One region of the Sulfobacillus thermosulfidooxidans genome, then DNA from elsewhere that is predicted to be linked to it. Evidence: riboswitches for the same ligand, from Rfam matches in the RefSeq annotation. Region 1 holds a riboswitch; the other holds the start of a gene.
The links. A riboswitch is a leader RNA that binds a small molecule or an ion and turns the genes downstream of it on or off. The one in region 1 is predicted to bind S-adenosylmethionine.
Positions count from the first base shown of each region.

Region 1 (7,532 bases):
TTCCCAGCGCGATCTCGTAAAAGGGTAGCGAGGCACCTAATCCCCCAAAAGCCGAACCATTATTGGCTGCTGCTGAGGTAAAACCATAAAGAATCTCTGATAACCCTTGGGGACCTGGATTAAAGACCCCGTGCAACCCTTGAGGAGTTGCCACAGCAATGGCACTCCCCACCAAAATAAGTAGGGGATGAAGTAAAAACGCGATAGACGCCAAAGATACTTCCCGGGTTTCAATTTTTTTGCCTAAGAACTCGGGCGTGCGTCCAACCATCAATCCCATTAAGAAAATGGTAATAATGACAAACATCAACATATTCAGGAGCCCAACACCCTTGCCACCAAAAACCATATTGAGAAACATGCCCAAAAAGAAGCTAAGCGAGGACAAAGGCAAATAGCTGTCGTGGGCACTGGCGACCGAGCCCGTGGTAAATGCCATGGTCGACGTTTCAAAAATACTGGTGCCACCAATGCCAAATCGCAACTCTTTGCCGACCATATTCGCATGCGAATGAAGGCCCAGGGCATTAATCACCGGGTTTCCTGCCATTTCCGGAAAATAAATAAGCGCTAACATGATGACATAGAAGCTGGCAGACACCCCAATTAATGTCCAGGCAAGACGCTTTCTTTTGGTCATTGCGCCAAAAGCATAAAAGAATCCTATGGGCAACAGGCCCATCGAAATGACTTCAATGACATTAGAGAAAGCAGTCGGATTTTCCAACGGATTGGCACTGTTAGCGTTGGTATATCCTCCGCCATTTTGGCCTAGATGTTCAATAGCTTCCCATGATGCAATAGGTCCTTGCGGAACGGTTTGAGTTTGGCCGGTAATCGTGTGGATATGAAGATACGGTCCTAGGGATTCCGGTACCCCTTGACCAACTAATATTAAGGTCACTATCACCGATAAGGGCAATAACAGCCTGGTCACCATTAACGTGAGATCCACGAAAAAATTCCCAATTTTTCGCCCACTCAGCATGCGAATAAATGCAATGCCAGCCGCCCCACCTGTTGCGGGCGTGACGAATTGCAAATAAGATAGCACCGCGAACTGCGAAAAATAGGACATGGTATTTTCGCCGGAATAGGCCTGCCAGTTGGTATTGGTTGTAAAACTCGCGGCGGTGTTAAATGCCAATCGGGGATTGATATCCGGAAAATGTTGGGGATTAAATGGTAATGCCCCTTGCATGCGTAGCAACAAATATGCCCCAATTAACCAGGCAAAGTTCGTCAGCAATAAGGCAATGGCATAATCCTTTGCCGTCATAGTACTATCTCTTTGAATCCCCATCACGCGAAATAGAGCATTTTCAATGGGTTTCAAGGGTTTATCCAACCATGTCGGTTCAAAAGTAAAGACTTTAACAATATAGTTTCCTACAGGTTTGACCGTTAGGGCAAAGACTGCAAAGATCACAACCCACGTCATCACTGTCTGAATAGACAAAAAACACCCTCCTAAATGATGACCTTATTAAAAACGTTCGGGATGAACAATGACATACAGCAAGTAAATCATCAACGCCACAGAAATACCCAAAAGAATCCAATCCATAAAATATCCTCCTGACCTTACAATTTGCTCAAAAATTGGGTCAGCAATACCAATCCGGCAAATAGGATAATACTTAGCCCGATCATTTCGATGTCCAACACGCTAAATGCCCCTTTCTTTGCTATCAGCGCTGGGGTTGCCTTAGTATAGCAGCCCCATCATAAAGAAATCCGTAAAAACTCGGGGATGCAGCATAAAAAATGCGTAAAAAAATTGCCGATATCCATGGTATAGTCAAAGATATTCTAGCTGAACATCTAAGAGGTCCTAATATGCGTAAATCATCTTATCGAACATTGAGTCTGTCCCCAAGGCCTTGGCGATGGACAGCCACTCTTTTTGCCATGGCTGGTGTTGCCATTACTATCCTGTTGTTTCATCAATTTCTCTCGCCCCATTTACCGGCGAAATGGCACGATCCAGCATTGGCCATTATTCTCCTCATTGGGACAGGGTTTTTTTCGTATTTAGTGTTTGGCATGTTATCCCAGCAACAGACAGCTGTTTTGGAAGCCAATCAGCGTTTAGAAAAACAGCGTGATGGTCTTAACGCGCTGCGCGAAGCGTCCTATGCCATGACGACGGTTGGTGACTGGACGGATATTGTGCAGAATGTAGTGGATGTGGCACGACGGCTAACCGGGGCAAAATATGCCGCATTAGCCGTTCTCGAAGATGACGAGACCTATACAATCCGGCAATTTTTTACATCCGGGGTTAGTGCAGATCAAATTCACCAGATTGGACAATATCCTACTGGTCGCGGCCTCTTAGGAGAAGTCATTCGCCACAGGCGCCCTATTCGCTTGCAGCGTCTACAAGACCATCCGGCATCCATCGGATTTCCTCCCCATCATCCACACATGGAAAACTTCTTGGGATTGCCCTTATTGTATCAGAGTCAAGTTATGGGGCATTTATATCTCACAGAAAAGGCGGATGGTTTCACCGCAGACGATCAGGCCATTGTGGAGTTATTTGCTAGACAAGCAGCCGCCGTTATTGCGAATGCCCGTTTCTATCAGGAACGAGAAGTGTTCGCAACCCTTAAGGAACGGGAACGCATTGGACGAGATTTGCATGATGGCGTCCTTCAAACGCTTTATGGCATCACGCTGTCTTTGGACAATCTTGTCGATAGCCACGATACACTGGATGAGGCTACTGCCACCGAATTAAATCGCATTAGCGAGACCTTAGGATTATTAATGACAGAGATCCGCTTCTTTATTCAAAGTTTGGAGTCCACCTCGATTGACTTTCGCATTGCTCTGGCCGATATGCTACGCCGGCTTGGGCCCATGGATGATATCACCATGACATTCAACGACGAACGCTATTTGGAATTACATCCAGATAGAATTCATGATTTGCTCTTAAGCATCCAAGAAGCCGTTTCCAATGCCCGCATTCACGGACATTCCCATCACATTGTGATTGAATGGACGAGTACAGAGGAATTTTATCAGGTTACCATTAAGGATGATGGAGAAGGTTTTGTTTATCATCCCGACACAACCCACACGCATTTTGGCATCCGCAATATGACCAAACGGATCGAGCGATGGCATGGACAAGTTCACATTGATAGCCAGCGGCATGTCGGGACAACTGTCACCCTCCAGATTCCATGGCTATAATGATAATTAATTAGGGTTTCATGACTGATTAAAGGAGGCCCATGACCTATGGCCAATGATAACGCGATACGCGTAGCAATTGTCGATGATCACGAAGTGGTCCGCATTGGCTTACGCAATATGATTGAGCGCCAGGACGATATGAAACTCGTACAAGAATGGGATTCGGGAAAGGACGCGATTGAGCATATTCCCGGCCAAGTCGATGTCGTCGTGCTCGATGTCCGGTTACCCGACGTTAATGGTCTAGAAGTTTGTCGAATTCTTAAGACTAAGGATCCGCACCTTCAAATTATTATGCTGACATCATTCGGCGGACAGGATTTGGTGGTGGATGCGGTCAATGCTGGGGCCTCAGGTTATTTGCTCAAAGAAAGCCGCGGCCGAGCGGTTATCGACGGAATTCGCACAGTTGCTCAAGGTGGAGCATTATTTGGCCCGGAAGTCACGTCTCAATTGCTTGATCGCCTCCGTAATCCCAAAACAACAGTCGATCCTGTGGCGACACTTACCGCTCAGGAACAAAAGGTATTAGAATTGATTGCCCAAGGGCGGACCAACAAGGAAATCGGCCAATTAGTTTTTCTCAGCGACAAAACCGTAAAACATTATGTGAGCAATATTTTGAGCAAATTAGGGTATACGCGGCGTTCAGAGGCCGCGGCTCATTATGCCCGTTATATCGCTCAGGAAACAACCGAACAAAATTCGAATTAATCTTGACTAATTTATTCATATTTCCTATTCTAATTATCAATTATTCACCTCTTATGGAGAGTGGCGGAGGGACTGGCCCAATGATGCCCGGCAACCGGCCTAGATGGTTATGGTGCCAATTCCTGCAGCAATTTGCTGAGAAATGAGAGGCCGACACGCATTGCCGGCTTTGCCGGCTATTTTTTTTACACCATATGGGATTTACCCAACTCTTTAACCATTAAGGGGGCCAGAGAACACATGGATGAGCAGCAATGGGATATTGAAACGATGGCAATTCGCGCAGGATACCGCCCGGACCAAGAGACCTCCGCTATTGCCGTGCCGATTTATCAAACCGTGGGCTATGCTTTTCACGATGCTTCCCACGCGGCACGATTATTTAATCTTGATGAACCCGGCAATATTTACACTCGCATCATGAATCCGACCACCGATGTTTTAGAAAAACGTATTGCCCTGTTAGAGGGCGGCAAGGCCGCTGTGGCTTTTTCTTCCGGAATGGCAGCCATAACCGCAGCAGTACTCAATTTATGCCGAGCAGGTGATGAACTCATTGCCTCCACGTCGTTATATGGAGGCACTTGGACATTATTTACCTCAACTCTGGTGGATTTTGGCGTCACGGTGCACTTTATTTCGGAAGATCAATTGCAGGACGCTGATCGCTTGATTAATGACCGAACCCGTGGGGTATATGTGGAATCCATTGGCAATCCCGCATTAAATGTCACGGATATCCAGGCATGGGCAGAATTCGCCCATCGGCACAATATTCCTTTACTGGTCGATAATACCTTCGCCACCCCCTATTTAGAACGTCCCCTCGAGTATGGTGCAGACATTGTTATTCATTCTTTAACCAAATGGATTGGAGGTCACGGCACATCTCTTGGTGGCATTGTAGTCGATGGCGGCCGCTTTAATTTTAACACGGAGAAATTTCCGCAGTTTTCGCGCCCGGACCAAAGTTATCATGGACTCGTCTTTGGAGACCAGCCTAATAGTTACGCCACACGGTTACGGACTAAATTACTCCGGGATACCGGCGCAGCACTCTCCCCACTTAGCGCATTTTTGATATTAGTGGGTCTGGAAACCCTTCCTGTTCGCATGAAAGCAGCATCGCAATCCGCCTATTATTTGGCCACACAGCTACAAAAACATCCCATGGTAAGTTGGGTAAACTACCCAGGTTTACCTGGTAACCCGTCTTATCCGTTAGCGCAAAAATACCTTCGCTCCGGTTATTTCGGAACTATGCTAAATTTTGGTGTAGTCGGCGGACGGCAAAATGCTGAAGCCGTCATCAATGCCCTCAAATTATGGCTCCTTGTAGCCAATGTCGGCGACGTTCGTTCCATGGCCATCCATCCCGCCTCCACCACTCATCAACAGTTGTCTGCTGAAGAGCAAGAACTCGCCGGAGCAGGTGGTGACTTGATTCGTCTATCTGTCGGGTTAGAAAGTGCCGAAGATTTATGGCATGACCTTGATCAAGCGCTATATTCCATTTCAGTTCCTGCAAACCCAATCCCTCACGCATAAGTTGTAAACTTCGGCACGAGAATAACGGCATGACACAGTCAAAACTTTGGCAGTCGACGCCGTTTTGGGCATTATCCCTTGGTCTTTTTCTCAATTCGTATATTTACGGTGTGGCCGCCTCTCAAGCGGTGTGGCTTAAAAGCCACACCGTCCTTCTTTTAGCTTGGGGCCCACTTCTTCTCGCATTGGGTATTGGCCTAGGAGGCGTGTTAGCCGACTATCTGGGCCGCTTAAAATTATTAATGGGAACACCTGTGCTGTATTTCAGCGGATCTTTACTAATTTTATGGCGTCCCCATATCATCGGCCTTTTAATCGGATCTTCCCTCCTCTTAATTGCTGGGGGAATAGAAAGTAATACGCTGTTAACTTACGCCCAAGAATTAATCACGCCCGGCTTACGCGTCCAGGCACTATACACGGAGCTCAATTTCGTCAATTTGGGGGGATTTGTGCTAGCTATTTATACCTGGATTGCGCCCAAATTACCGGCGTCTTTCCGTCAAAATGCGGTGGCCATTGTGCCACTTTTGTTGTCCGTACTCTCTTGGATCGTGAGATCACAACTCGTTGAGTCCGCCGCGTGGAAGCGTCACCGAGGTCAAAGCATTACCTATGCACAATGGGTCAAATTTTTCCCTCGTTTGCTGGTGTCATCCGCGTTTTCTCTCACCAACACGTCAGGCTTTTCATTATTGACGTATGCTTTTGGCACGGTCTTTTTCCCGCACATTTTTCCTGTCTTCCTCCTAATCAGTACAGGTACTGCGGTGGTGATTGGCCTAAGCGCACCGGTAGTGGCCAAATGGCCCGTAAACCGGTTTCTCGTCTATGCCTATCTATTATCTGCTGTGTCTGCTACCGTCCTACGTCTTCACCCTTATCCGAAGGGTGGGCTCTTTTGGTTTGTCATCATCACATTAAGCGCGGGAACGTCTTTGAGTTATCTCGGAGAGGACACATTTAAATCTGCCCATTGGCCCGATTTTTACCGGAGCCGCTTTACCGCGATTTCTCGCATCATCGGTCTCAGCGGCTATACCTTGATTCTTTGGGCTTTAAACCGCCAAGCGCTGAATATCTTTCTTACAGTAATTGCGGGACTTTGGTGGATAGGATTTTTGAGCGCGCTGATATGGCACGTCTTCTACGGGACAGATTGGGCACAGGAACAGGCTCCAAAATCGTAATACGGAATGAATCAACCTGATGAACTTGTTTAATGCGCCAACATGCTTTAGTAGCCAGGATTTTCAATAGACGCAAAGAATATAATCGTCCGTGATGAGTCGTCATCTGTACTTCAATGCTAAATAACTGGGCCCAGAGATCTAAATCAGCGTCGGTGGTCACCAACACCATCCGGGTGGATTTATGGCTAGCGTGCCTTAACCGCTTCAAAAGCGTTAAGGTTGTTTCAACCGAAAAATTTTCAATCAACCGAATCAGACTAATGACATCAAATGTGCCATTCGGCAAAGACTGGACAATATCTCCGGCCCATAAGGTAATATGGGGATGTTTTAAGTGCTTGGCAACGCGCGCAATGGTATCAGGCGTATCGGCCATCGTCACTTCGACCCCGGAATTGGCTAAAGTCTCTGCTAATGTCCCACTGCCGCCGCCAACGTCCATCCACCTCATGGGATTGGATATCGGCACATACTTCAAAACATACATATTGATTGGCCAGCTCGACTCTCGCAAACGGTCATTTTCTGAGGATTGAATACACGATGTGATTGCCGGATGTGAATCATGACTCGCCAAGTTAAGCCATCGTCTCATCGTATCCATACGATGGATCCGGCGTGCATGCCCTGATGTGCCGACCCAATACCATTTATCTGCCAATTTCCGGACATAGCCTAAATTGTTGAGAATTGAAAACAAGGATTGCCAAGAGATTGTGAGATGGCCCTGCAGTCTGTCTAAATCCTCGTATCTGGCACCATCCTGTAAAGCCTGGTAGAGTCCGGATGCAACCGCGGCATACAAGACCGCATCAATGTAAAATTCTTGTTCCATTAATGCCCATTCCGCTATCAATGTCATTCCCC
Region 1 is NZ_LGRO01000001.1:169,355-176,886, reverse strand. It holds gene kdpA (potassium-transporting ATPase subunit KdpA) at 1-1,459, opposite strand, end outside; gene kdpF (K(+)-transporting ATPase subunit F) at 1,487-1,567, opposite strand; gene AOA63_RS00850 (GAF domain-containing sensor histidine kinase) at 1,840-3,207, shown strand; gene AOA63_RS00845 (response regulator) at 3,256-3,924, shown strand; SAM riboswitch class I at 3,973-4,073, shown strand; gene AOA63_RS00840 (O-acetylhomoserine aminocarboxypropyltransferase/cysteine synthase family protein) at 4,165-5,472, shown strand; gene AOA63_RS00835 (hypothetical protein) at 5,502-6,662, shown strand; gene AOA63_RS00830 (methyltransferase) at 6,559-7,527, opposite strand.

Region 2 (7,532 bases), 1.5 Mb from region 1:
GGGGTTTAACCGAAGAGGAAGCCACGCGCCTTATTATCCTCGGTTTCATTGAACCCTTCACACGCGAACTGCCCATGGAATTTGCGGTCGAGATGAATCGTCTCATCAAGTTTGAGATGGAAGGAGCAATTGGCTAATTGGCTAAGTGGGTTCGGGTAGCATCGGTTGAAGACCTGAAAGAGCAAAACCCCTTGCTGGTCGTATTGGATAACGAAGATGTTGCATTATATCGGGTGAAAGACCAATATTTCGCGACAGATGATTTGTGTTCGCATGCCGAGGCCTCGTTGGCTGAAGGTGATTTGAAAGGGTATTTAATTCATTGTCCTCGCCATGGCGGACAATTTGATGTCCGAACGGGCGAAGCCAAGCATTTTCCCGCTTATGCTCCCATTCGGACATATCCGGTCAAAGTTGAAGGAAATGATATTTTCATTGACACAGAACGAGAATAGGCGAAAATCTCGCCTATTCTTTTTGTGTGACCAACGAATCGGAAATACGCACGGCCGATGCCGCTTGAATCAAATCTAAAGCGATATCTTCGGGATCTTCTAATCCTACTGAAATCCGAACCATACTATCCGTAATCCCCATTTTGGCTCGTTCTTCGGGTGTTTGATTCCGGTGTGAAGCAATTAAAGGATACAGACATAAGGTATAGATATCCCCAACCGTTGTCGCTGAAGCGACGAGTTGAAGATGGTCCAAAAATCGAAACACGTCCTCTTTACCGCCGCCTAAGTCTAGGGTAACCACCGCCCCACCCAAATCCGCTGGCAACAGTCGTTCTGCCACCGTATGCGTCGGGTGATCTACAAATAAGGGATAGAAGACCCGGGTAAACATCTGGGATTCCTGTAAAATCCGGGCCAATTTGGCGGCATTGTGACACTGCCGTTCGAAACGAACGCCCAGCGTGCGGAGTCCCCGGTGAATCAACCATGCTTCAAAAGGACCTAATACCGCCCCGCGCAACTTTAAATATTGATGAAGACGATTATGATATTCTTCTCGCCCAAGAACAATACCGCCCATCGCATCTCCATGTCCACCCAAATATTTAGTTGCACTATGCACCACAAGATCAGCCCCCCATTCTAGAGGCCGCATGATGAGCGGTGTGGTAAAGGTGTTGTCCACGATAAGTTGAGCACCTAAACTATGAACTAAGCCAACAATTTGCGGAATATCCAATACTTTTAACAAGGGATTAGACAATGTTTCCATTAAAACCGTTCGCGGCTTGTGAAGCTGAAGAAGTTTCTGAAAATGAGAGAGGTCGGTAAAGTCTTCAATGACTACCTTCACCCCCATTTCACCCCACACGGTGCTTAACAGATTCAACGACGCGCCATACACATCTTGACTGACTAAGAGCGTATCCCCTGGTTCAACATGAGTGGCATATACAGCCGCATCAATGGCCGCCATTCCCGAAGCCGTCGCAATTCCGGTCTCGGCCCGTTCAAGTTGCTTCATAGCATCAACTAAAGCTTCCACATTGGGATTAGCATGACGGGCATAGGAAAAGCCCTCGATTTCTCCACCCATTAGTTGATCTAACATTTGGGCTGAGCGAGAACGATAACTGGTTGACGGAAAAATGGGTAACGCGGTAGGCTCGATGTCGCCTAGTGCAGGAGTTCCCGCATGAACTAATAATGTATTCCTTCGCCATTGTTGGCTCAAGGTAAACGCCTCCTCATGTTCATAAAAAATCCTCCCATCGAGGGAGGGGTGGCGATACCCGTTCCCTCTCATCTTGAAAGACTTTGTCTTTCAGGAATTAGCACCAACCAGACGATAATCATCTGGGGGTTGCCGGGCTTCATTGGGCCAGTCCCTCCGCCGCTCTCGATAAGAGGTTTTAACAATTGAATGCACTTTAACATATCTCGCCGGATTCAGCAATATGGCGATATGACTCACAAAAAAGTACTCAAAACGAGGGATGTGTTAACTAGATCAATGACGCGGCGTCACATGCAGGAGAATTCCATGATAAGCATTGTCTTTAGCCAAATATCAGGCCATTGTTCGTAATCGCACAAGGGACCGCACCTGGCTCCCCAGTGACCCATGGTCAGCCACTACTATCTTCAGTAGTTGAGTGATGTCGTCGTAATCACTTCCAAACTTGACACAACTATCGTCATGTTGCCGTGGACAGGGAAAGTCCAAACCAACCAGTAACCGCGTCAATTCGCTGCTCGCCAACCATGCTGCTATGTCTGCGGTAACCGACCGTCCATTTATAGTTATATAGTTCCTGAGCCCTGACGGAGACAGCTTAGCTATGGCGCAGAAGATATCTGCTCTCCCCCTCGTCTAGGATTCGCTATCCTCCTAAGCCAGTACTTGTACAGGGGGACGTCGACAACATAACGATCGCGTGGTACTGTGCAATGCTCCATTCCTTGGGATATTTTTCCGCTCGACTATCACCAATTTAATACTCGGGGAACGTTCACTGATTGATTCATTACCGCAGCACCTTACTTCTGGACTCAAGGAGCGGAGCAACAAGCGCTTTGTACAGCCACGGAGAAAGGGACATAATGGCAATTCCTGAAACAATAAACGGTGTCGTAATGCCCCATGCGCTGGCAACAAACCCTCCGGCTATCGCGCCAACAGGCATTCCTGACCATGCGATAAACCGGTACGCTCCGTTAATCGTGCCTATGCGGGCCTCGGGAATCTCATGCTGACGCATCGTGACCGTTATGATGTTCCATATGATGGTTGCTGCCCCCTGTCCGGCCATGGCCAAAAAAGCGATAGGGGCGAAACGAACCAATCCCAGGGTCAATTCCGATGCCCCGATAATAAAGTTGGCAACTGGAAGATACCTTGAGCGAAGAAACGAAGACTTACGACTTGTGATGCTAGATGCCAGGGTCGCACCCAGGGAACTGGCAGCGATCAATAGGCCGTAACCGGTGCTTCCCAAATGAAGCGTATGCTCCGCCAACAAAACGAGCAGTGCCGTAGTGCCTCCGCCAAAAAAGTTGTGTCCGAAAGACCCGAGAGCCAAGGTGCGAATTGATGCATGTTGCCAAAGCCATGTCATCCCGGACCTTAATTCTTGCAATACCCCCGAGAGGTTAGATCCATGCCGGTCGGCCTCTGGCACCCAAGCTCCTGGCAATCCCATGACAACGAGTCCACCCAATGCGTACAATAATGCGATGAGTGCCCACGTGCCGCTGCCAGAGAACCTGAACAATAGAGGAGCTGCAATTGGCCCCGCCAAGAAGGCAAATATCGTTAGGATAAGAGAAACTTTAGAATTAACTTCGGATAAACGCTCCTTAACGAATACAAGTCGAGGCATTATTTGCGCTAAGTTATCCATTATAACGTCCAAAAATCCCATAAGGAGGGCCGCGAAAAGAACCACTAGGAGAGTTTCTTTGCCCTCGCAGATAGCAAGGCCCATTGCCCCACTTATCGCGGAAAGACACAGAGCTCCGCCCAAAAACAGCCGTCGTTTGTGGACACGGTCGATGAGGACTCCAGATGGCAAGCCGAAAATTAACCACGGCACCCTCAAAACCGCTGTTGCCGCAGCTACCCCAACATCGGCGTTAGTAACGTTGGCCGCCATGATTGGTATTAATACCGTTCGCATTCCATCAGCAAGAGAACGCAGGGCCATCACAACATAGTATTTAATAGTCGATTCCTTGGAACGCTCCTTCATAGCGAAGACCCTACATCCAAAACCTGAATGATTCCCGTGATGGACTGACCCGATTGGGACACTAACCACAACAGGCAGTCGGTAACATCGCTAGGTTGTCGACTGGCTACATCGCGAAGAGCGTACATGGTACCAAAGTCTGCGCCTCCAAGCCATTCCGTCAATGCTTGAGCCACCTCACTATTAACCACGATTATGTTTTCTGGATAGATTTCCTGAAGCATCTTCCTCGTATTGGTATTGGCAAGGTCATTCTCCGTCGAGAGAAGCTTTAGACCTCATTGCCCCCCGCGTTAGCAGTCTCGCAATACCCGATACCAGCTCGTAGTCTTCTGAAAATCGGATAACCCACATTATGAGAATCCGGCGAACTTCTGCGTCTGCGTCAATCTCTTTCCCGACCGCGAGAGTTCTTAGTTATCGGGATTTCCACAGGGAGTCCGCACCATGACTTTGTTTTCGTCGTTCCAAGACTGAAAGCCGAGATAATCGGTGATAGCCGCATACAAGTATCAAACGGCTTGAGCGAGGTGAGTTCGTCCAGCCGACTTGTGTTATAGCGATCTCTCGAGTTATGCCATGGCAAATACCGGATCTCATAGGCAGCGTTTCCCACCGACCGTGGCGACATCTCATTATCCTAAGGCGTAGGTGCAAGATCAAGATATAGATCTCGTAACATGATAACCATTACAAAACCAATTGAAAAATTTTTTCAGGTTACTAATGGCACGGTTAGTCAGAGGCATGCTTAAACCGAGGTTCTGCCCACACCGTGTGGATTTCCTTCGGTTAAATCCCAAGCACACGGCAAAAGGCGTTGTGTGAGTAACGTCCATAGCCAGAGAGAGAATTGGCTTCAGCAGTGACGGAACGATTTGCAGTCGAGGCACCGTGAAGTAAGCGTCCGAAGATCGATGATAAAAGCTGCACACATAGTGTCAAATCCTTCAGATAATTAGTAGGCAAGGGACATCAACGAACGGGATAATGTGTTGGATCGTCAGGGTCAATGCCCCCTGGTATATTGTCATAACCAGTGCCGGAAAAAGACGTGAAATTCAGAAACCAATGCCAGGATTGTCAGTGTCTGCTCAGTGATAAGGTGATTTTCGAAACGGTTGGCGTTAAGAGAATTGTGGTATAAACCCATTAGGTGAGCGATAGTAAAAAATCCCCACTGCAAGTTGGTGATTCACCGATCTGAGATGGCATAGTAAAGAGGGGCTTTGAGCGAATCCGACATGGTCGGAGATCAGGGCCAAAAACTGCTAACCTTGATATAACTCACCCACTGTCCGGCTAAATTGGACGAGTTTTCGCCGCATGGCCTCCGATTCTTACGGTAAACCTGTACCATTACATGTATATCTTAATGAATGCCCGTGACACGGACCGAATCCGTGGTGGCAACAATGGCTTCAGAAGACTCAAACCTGTCGAATTGACCACATCCGTGAATGTCTTCCCCAGCCATAAATAACGGATCATCCACTATGGAGCCAGGAAATTGGCCTTCAACGCGTCGAAGGCCAAGGTGCCATTGACCTCATCAATAAATTGAGGGATCTGGCATAATTACTGGCTAGTTGTGGCGCTGCCCTACATTGGAGCTACGGACGGTTTTCGGAATTCTGAATATGGGATACCATTTGTGTCCGTGTAACTTGCGGTATGAAACCGCAATAACGGGGTGTTGGTGCGTTGGACTGACGGTTACGTAGACCGTCGACCCTCCAGGCACTCGTACCTGATGAGAACCTATCGTAAACATTACAGAGCTATCCGTGTTGAACACCATCATACCTTGGAATCCCGTCCCGGTATTCGCGGCCGCTCCAATAAACGAAACCTGCTTGGCGGGATGGGCATACGTTACCATCCAATGCTTTGCCGACGGCCATGGTTCGGGTATCCCGGTGGTTGGCCCCCGGCCACAAGCGGTTGTGATGATTAGAAGAGCTAACGCGAGCATAACCCATCCCCGGTTCCGGCGCATCAGTAAGCCTCCTTTAGGTATTCGGAGCGTTAACATCGTCGTAATGATTCCATGTAAAGTCAAAGAAAACTGTCGTTACCGAAATTAATTGATGTCGGTGAGGCGTTAATGTTCTTTTTTGAATCATTTAGGTGGTAGTCGTACAAATTAATCCAATAGTCTGGCCAATTGCCTACACTCTGCCATCCGCGACTGATTTCGTTGTTGGCATCGGTCAAGGTGAAGGTGCTGCAAATCCGTGACAATCTGCTGGGCCGCGTCGGCGTCCATCAATTGCTGTAAGAACCTCGCCACCGTCTGGCTCAGAAAATCGATGTGGTCGACACTCCCCGTGCGTAATACATCGAGTAATAGGACACTAGGCGTAGTCATCCCATTCGGACCGCCTTATAGATTTTCAGCGATCTTTAGGAAATCCAATGGAAAATGCTGTGTTGTAGAGACCGAATCTAACAACCTGGTTTGGTCAGGCCACGTCTGCCTCTCGGATACGCTTTCGGGGCAGAATCCCCAATTTACACCTCAGCTTTCATCTAACATGGGAGTAAGAATCCAATGCTTACGCGAAGTTGGGTCCACCATCAATGAATTAAATCACCACGCTCGGGTTACCCATGAGACAGCACGCGGAGAACATACGGGAACATCATGACCGCTGAGACACAAAACGATTAGCTTCGCATGAACCCTCGAGGACTTCCGTATGCTGTCTTAAGCAATTGAACATGTGTAAAGTAAGATGTAGTATTTTATCATATGCCATAATGGATGTCAGACTTATATATCAATTGGCATTTAGTCAAAATTAAAAGAGGAATGAGCCATTCGCCACAAGAAATCACCAAAAATCGGTTACCTAACGGACTTTTGGGGGAAAACTCAGTGACGTCTGATCCCATGGATAGCTATTCGGCGGTTGAGAGTCTCCACAACGTGCGTTATATGATTCCTTCAAGTCTCGTCTTACCTGTATTTTCGTAAGCGCTAAGTAATGAACCCTAACATACCAATTAGTACGCTCTGAGCGGTCGATTTCGGACGTAAGCGGTGAGGATAATACCCTCGCAAGAAATAACTGTGATAAATATCTCGAGTCTGGTCCAAGAAGTCGAAACGATTTGTCAAATAGATTCTATAGCATTGAAGTTCGATCAGTCTTGTCCAAGGATCACGGGAGGGAATCACAATGATGACCAAAGCTATACGATTTTCGTTAACCACTATTATAGCGCTAACTGGAGTTTTGACGGGATGTGGAACCAAGACCTCAACTAAGAATTCAGCGTCTGTTACCGACGCATATGCTACCATGGTCAGCCATCACAATATGACATCATGGAATGTACAAGTTATACCGATACCTCGTTTAAGTATAACAGCCATTTACGTAGGGACCAAGGCATCCGATCCGACCCTAACCATCTTCACAAAAACAAAGTCCCAACCCCAGTGGCGAAGGTTGTTTACTACAAGTTCAAACTCTAAACTAGCCAATAATAACAAAAATCCAGCAATTAATATTCAATGGCCATCAAATGCTCCTCAGTTTTTCGGCGACATAAAACTTAACTTGAATTGGTCTGTTGGCGGCCATCAGTATTCAGGAGACGCTGTGTTTGCCGTAAAACCCCTTAAAACGACTGCGGCTTCTACATAACGGAATTCTAAGACGAAAGAACCAAGTCCACGTTCTGTTAGTCCCTGTTATCGTCATGAATCGCACCGACCGGAGTCATTGTCAGGCGCAAAATCCAGACAAATTTTTGGGGACTCAAGCACCTTTTCGCATACTGGAGCCAAATCTTGATTTGTGAACCCCTCTCA
Region 2 is NZ_LGRO01000001.1:1,636,323-1,643,854, forward strand. It holds gene sufB (Fe-S cluster assembly protein SufB) at 1-137, shown strand, start outside; gene AOA63_RS08255 (non-heme iron oxygenase ferredoxin subunit) at 138-455, shown strand; gene AOA63_RS08260 (trans-sulfuration enzyme family protein) at 469-1,692, opposite strand; SAM riboswitch class I at 1,758-1,867, opposite strand; gene AOA63_RS08265 (MFS transporter) at 2,486-3,709, opposite strand; gene AOA63_RS08270 (hypothetical protein) at 3,706-3,900, opposite strand; gene AOA63_RS20360 (hypothetical protein) at 5,082-5,204, opposite strand; gene AOA63_RS08275 (hypothetical protein) at 5,295-5,708, opposite strand; gene AOA63_RS08280 (hypothetical protein) at 5,856-6,080, opposite strand; gene AOA63_RS08285 (hypothetical protein) at 6,895-7,365, shown strand.
Region 2: linked by a shared signal. The riboswitch ahead of AOA63_RS08260 (trans-sulfuration enzyme family protein) and the one ahead of AOA63_RS00840 (O-acetylhomoserine aminocarboxypropyltransferase/cysteine synthase family protein) in region 1 are both predicted to bind S-adenosylmethionine.